DNA from 2 places in the Bacillus sp. z50 genome. Region 1 is predicted to be linked to the other one. Evidence: riboswitches for the same ligand, from Rfam matches in the RefSeq annotation. Region 1 holds a riboswitch; the other holds the start of a gene.
What was found. A riboswitch is a leader RNA that binds a small molecule or an ion and turns the genes downstream of it on or off. The one in region 1 is predicted to bind lysine.
Positions count from the first base shown of each region.

Region 2: linked by a shared signal. The riboswitch ahead of AC4G3N_RS17130 (Na+/H+ antiporter NhaC family protein) and the one ahead of AC4G3N_RS08895 (amino acid permease) in region 1 are both predicted to bind lysine.

Region 1 covers NZ_JBZFQL010000002.1:632,078-635,295, forward strand. The annotation lists gene AC4G3N_RS08895 (amino acid permease) at 1-1,333, opposite strand, end outside; lysine riboswitch at 1,466-1,666, opposite strand; gene gntK (gluconokinase) at 1,774-3,218, opposite strand, start outside.
Region 2 covers NZ_JBZFQL010000007.1:57,651-60,868, reverse strand. The annotation lists gene AC4G3N_RS17130 (Na+/H+ antiporter NhaC family protein) at 1-1,524, opposite strand, end outside; lysine riboswitch at 1,671-1,851, opposite strand; gene AC4G3N_RS17125 (ABC transporter ATP-binding protein) at 2,095-2,802, opposite strand; gene AC4G3N_RS17120 (ABC transporter ATP-binding protein) at 2,802-3,218, opposite strand, start outside.

The DNA of each region.
Region 1 (3,218 bases):
AAATAAATGTTTTTAAATCAGCCGTTCCTTTGATGATCACCCAAATGGAATATGCCGTCGCCAATATGGCTATGGTACCATCAATAATTCGTGAACGCATTTCATCAGATTTATATGTCTCGCCAGTCCAAACTAATTTCAGTTGGAATGAGGAGGAAATTAAATATGGCACTAAATAAGAAAGTGTCGCGATATAAATAATAAAGTCAAATGCATGAGCAATTGAATTTGAAATAGTTGAGAAAATAAATAATTGACCTAAACCATTTGAAACAATCATAGAGAAATTAGGAATCCCACGCTTATTGACCTGTAAAAACTTAGGGATAAATAAACCTTGTTTTGCTGCCTGATACGGGATTTCAGCGCTTAACAAGATCCAGCCAATTGTTGAACCAAATAAACTGATCAATCCAATGACCGCCAATGCTTTCCCACCAACAGGTCCCAGCACCGTTTCAATTGCATCGATTAATGGTTTTTCTGAATGGATAAGTGCATCCTGTGTTAATAATCCCATAACAAGTGTACTGATTCCCATATAGATAGCCAGGGCAATCAATAGCCCTAAAATGGTCGCTCTCTTTACATCTGCCTTTCTCTTCGCCCTTGATGCGAATACAACAGCAGATTCAACCCCTACAAAAGCCCATAAGGTTGAGACGGCAGCAAAATTTACCTGGCTGAGTAATCCCCGACTCTCACCATCAATTATACGAGTTTCCGCAAACGGTACAATATTAGATTGTTCAAAGGCAAATAGCCCAATTACAATGAATAATCCAAATCCAAGTACTTTTGCCGCAGTCGCCACAAAGTTTAATTTACCAGCATTCTCTATGCCTCGCATAATAAAGAAATGAACGCCCCAGAGCATGATTGTGCAGACAAGGAATGTTAAAGCATTGCCAACTTTTAGACTAAAATTCCCTATACTGAACAATTCAGCCGTACTAGTCAAACTTGGGAAGAAGGTAGATAAATACCCTGCAAACGTAGTGATGATGGCAATATTACCTGCAAAATTACCAATCCAGTATCCCCATGTAGACATAAACCCGGATAATCTTGAGGCTAAAGAATTTTCCTTGAACAATTCCTTAGCATAAATCTGAGGGCCACCTGTTAAATGTGGCTTACGAACAGCCAGATTCCCAAAAACCAGCGCAATAGTTAGTACACCCAATCCTGTTAATCCCCATGCCATAATTACTCCGGCAGGACTAGCTACTTCTGCCAGCGTACGCGGCAACATAAAAATACCAGACCCAACCATATTGCCGACTACAAATGCCGTTAAAATCCAAAAACCCAGTTGCTTCTTATTGTGCACGATAATTCCCCTTCCAAAGCTGTCATGTTACTCTCTATTTTTGAATTATCCATTTCTGTGTAAATAAACTAAATAAAAAACACACCTTATTGTTAAGGTGTGCAACATTTTATGATTAGCCACACCAGACAATAAATGGATAGTTCTCCATGGAATATATACATATCGCGATGTATATATTCCATGACAGTCCTGCACCTATTCGGATACAGTCCCAGCTGCTCTCTTCGGAAAAAAAGAGCGCTTCGGCAGATTTTCCTTTCAACTAAAGTCAGCAAGCTTTCCGGCTCTCTTTTTAGTTTACTAATAAAATCCGCGACCTCTACCTCATCTTTTAGTCCGATGAGGATTTGTATTAAATTAAATTATTCCTGTATAAAGGATACAGTGAAAACGCGAATGCTGTCAATATTATTCGACAATGTTATTTTCAAATCAACTTATTTATGATTAATCCATTTGTTTTGGAAAGCTGCTATACTGCTATATTCAGTCTCCAATTTTCTGTATATATTGATGTAAATTGGCAGTAATTCCTCGTATCTTTCTACATTTGCTTTAACCGGCGTATGGACATGTGTAGTTCCCACATAATTTGATACAACGGATAGGTCTTCAATTTCACCGAGTGCATATCTGCCGAGTACAACTGCTCCTAAACAAGAGCTTTCAAAGCTTTCTGGCACATCTACTTCCTGATTAAAAATATCCGCAAGCATTTGCCTCCATAACTCCGAGCGCGCAAATCCCCCCGTTGCCCTGATTTTACTTGGCACACCTATCAATTCCTGCAAAGCTAATAAGACTGTATAGAGATTAAAAATGACTCCTTCAAGCACCGCTCTGACCATATGTTCCTTTTTATGATGAAGTCCCAAGCCAAAGAACGATCCTCTGGCATCAGGGTTCCAAATGGGCGCTCTCTCTCCAGCTAAATATGGGTGGAATAGTAGTCCATCTGCCCCCGGCGCTACTTTTGATGCTATCTTGGTGAGTACTTCATATGAGTCAATTCCGAGGCGTTTAGCTGTTTCTACTTCCGCTGAAGCCAGCTCATCTCTTAGCCATCTAAAAGTCATACCTCCATTATTAACTGGTCCGCCAATCACCCAATGCTTATCCGTCAATGCATAACAAAAAATTCGGCCCTTTTCATCCGTAATCGGCCTATCTGTTACCGTACGAATGGCTCCGCTCGTTCCAATCGTGACTGCTACAATCCCTGGATCAATCGCATTGACACCCAGATTGGAGAGAACGCCATCACTGGCTCCTATTACAAATGGAGTATCCGGCAACAGCCCCATATCCGCAGCATAGGCGGAGTCCATGCCAGATAAATAATATGTAGTTGGTACTGGTTTAGACAAATGGGTCTCTGTAATACCCGCGATTGCCAATGCCTCAGAATCCCATTCTAAATTTTTAAGATGAAACATTCCTGTTGCTGAAGCAACCGAATAATCAATCACATATTGCCCAAATAATTTATAGAAAACATATTCTTTAATGGAAATGAATTTATATGTCCTACTCACTAATTCGGGATAATCATTCACCAACCAAGTGATTTTTGTTAGAGGAGACATCGGATGGATTGGCGTTCCAGTTCTCCGATAAATGTTTTGTCCATTCCTCTCATTTTTAATATAGTCGGACCACTTCTTTGAACGGCTGTCAGCCCATGTAATGCATTGAGTTAATGGATTCCCATTTTCCTCAACCGCAATTACGCTGTGCATAGCCGAGCTAAAGGATACTAACGACAGTTCATCAGGATTTATTTGGCTTTGGACCATTACTCCTCTTATTGCATTAAGTACAGCATGAAAGATCTCATCCGGATTCTGCTCTGCTGTAAGTGGAGTCGGGCTATATAATGGGT
Region 2 (3,218 bases), on a different contig from region 1:
AAAAGATGCCAGCAAGATAACGACCGTGATCAATCCCATCGGCGTACTTCCTGTAAATCCAAGGACAATATACCCTACCATAGCTATACCCGCACTGATTAAAGCATATGGGATTTGCGTCATCACGTGATCAATATGATTCGCACAGGCACCAGTAGAAGAAAGAATGGTTGTATCAGAAATCGGTGAGCAATGGTCACCAAATACCGCACCAGCCAATACAGCCGCCATTGCCGGCAATATCATCGAAATATCTGTTGCTGCCGTGATTTCTCCTGCAATCGGGAGCAGTATACCAAATGATCCCCATGAGGTACCCGTAGCAAATGTCATCAATCCGGCTATTAAAAATAAAAGTAATGGCAGAAAGGATACATTTAAGTTTAAATCCTGTACAAGTCCAGCCAAATACTGGCCCGTTCCAAGCCTGCCGATTAAATCAACGATTGTCCAGGCAAATAATAAAATATAAACCGCTGGCAGCATGGAGCCGATTCCGTGTTTTACTCCTACTGTGAAAACCTTTAAAGAAATTCCATGCAAAATAAAAACTTGTCGTAAAAACATAATAAACGTTACAATAATTCCGATTGTACCACCCAGAACCAATGATTTAGTGACATTAGTATTTTCAAAAATGGTGAGAAGTGTTGCATGTCCAGAAACTGCCTGATAACCTGTCCAAAGCATCGCAGCCACTGTACCTACAATAAGAGTTACAATGGGGATTACCAAATCTCCAACCCTTCCAGTTGTACTTCTCGGTAAATCTTCTTTTAATTCACCTGGAACTGTCTTGGATGGATTATAAAGAATACCTTCTTTTACCGCTCTATCCTCATGTACTTTCATCGAACCAATATTCCAATTTCGATAGATCACAATGAACACCATTGCCAACGCCGCAATCGCATAAAAATTCATTGGAATCATTTGAATGAACGCTGATAAGGAACTGTATTCTGTCACCCCATGAGTGATGAAAATTCCTCCAATCAGTGCAATAATATAAGCCCCCCAACTGGATACTGGCATGATTACACAGATGGGAGCTGAGGTAGAATCAATCAAATAGGCAAGCTTCGCTCTCGGTATTTGATGTCTATCTGTAATCGGACGTGATACTTGACCAACCGCCAGAGCATTAAAATAATCATCAATAAAGATGAGTATTCCAAGCAAGGCAGCTACCAGCTGAGCCCCAACTCTTGTTTTAACATGCTTCATCGCCCATTCACCAAAAGCACGGCTCCCACCGGAAATTGAAATGAAAGCCGTAATGATGCCAAGGATGAGCAAAAATAAAATAATATATATATTGGATACATTGAGTGATCCATCTGATATAAAGATTCCTTTTACTGCTTCCCATATAAGGACACATGTCTCACCAATATTAAAATCAGCAAGCATTAAAGCTGATGCTACAATCCCCACACCAAGTGAAAGCAAAACCTTCCTTGTTATAGCCACCATTAGAATTGCCAATAGTGGGGGAATAAGCGTATAAACTGTCGACTCCATTCCTTTTTTCCTCCTCCAAATAAATAAGGGGAACTCGTCGTGAGTGCTGACCCTTGCGCTCTTACCTTTTATGCAAAAGAAAATAAAGAAGGGCTGCAATAGAGAAATATCTACCGCAGCCCTGTATCAGCTTTTCTTTCTCCATCACGACCTGTAGCTCCTCATTATAAGAACCTCTTATAATGACAGTGTTGCTTTTATTTAAAACAACCCCAGCAAATTCATTTCTGACTAATCAACTTGCTTCGGCAGTTTCCCCTTTCGGCTATGCTCTCTGTTGTCATCCTCACATAGCTTACTCTTGAATCCTGCGCCTCTACCCCATCGGAATGATAAGGTACTATCTAATTGTTATTCTAATATAACAGATTACATTCCTGTTCACAATGTGGAATAGATGTGTATTTTTTTACAATTATCTGATTAATTATTAGGATGAAGCCTGACTCAATTGCTTAACGAGTAACCCGATCGATAACATGTTAGGCTAATTAATCCAATCCTCTCGTTCCTGTAACCCACACAAAACTAAAACTCCCCTGTAAAAGTTTACAGAGGAGTGATTCACCTTTAATGTCCGCCAAGATAGGCCATCTTTACTTTTTCACTTGAGGTTAACTCATCTGCCGAACCCGAGAGGACGATTTTGCCGGTCTCCACTACATAGGCACGGTTGGCAATCGATAGTGCCAAATTAGCATTTTGTTCAACTAAAAGAATAGTTGTTCCCGCATTATTTATTTCTTCAATTATGCGGAAAATTGTTTTAACCAGTAGTGGAGCCAATCCCATGGAAGGTTCATCGAGTAAAAGCAATTTGGGCTTAGCCATTAATGCCCTTCCCATTGCGAGCATTTGTTGTTCTCCACCTGACAATGTTCCTGCCGGCTGTTTAAGACGTTCGTTCATCCTTGGAAAAAGATCAAATACCTTCTCCATATCCTCTTTAATCCCAGCTCGATCCCTACGTAAATAAGCACCAAGCTGTAAATTTTCTTCCACTGTCATATTGGCAAAAACCCGCCGTCCTTCTGGTACATGTGAGATTCCCTGCTTTACAATCACTTGAGCTGCTTTTCCACCTATGGATTTACCCTGATACATGATTTGACCCTGCTTCGGTTTAAGTAAACCTGAAACAGTTTTAAGTAGTGTACTTTTTCCAGCCCCATTTGCACCGATTAAGGTAACAATTTCCCCTTCGTCAATATGAAAAGAGACACCTTTTAATGCCTGAATATTTCCATAGTAAACGTTAATATCTTCAACCTTCAGCATCAGGAAACCTCCTCGCCAAGATAAGCCTCTATAACCTTAGGATTATTGCGGACTTCATCCGGTGTACCGTGTGCGATTAATTGTCCATGATCAAGTACATAAATACGTTCACATACCCCCATCACAAGCTGCATATCATGCTCAATCAAAAGTACAGTTAAATCAAATTTTTCACGTATTAAGCTGATTAACTCCATCAGCTGACTTGTTTCCTTCGGATTCATACCCGCTGCCGGTTCATCCAGCAGCAGTAACCGCGGACCCGTTGCTAGGGCTCTGGCTATTTCAAGTCTGCGTTGCATTCCATATGGAAGATTCTTGGCCTTTTCATCACGATAAGAATCCAGATTAAATATTTTCAGGAAATCTACAGCCTTTTGGTCCATTTCCAATTCTCCCGAAAAATGATTAGGCAT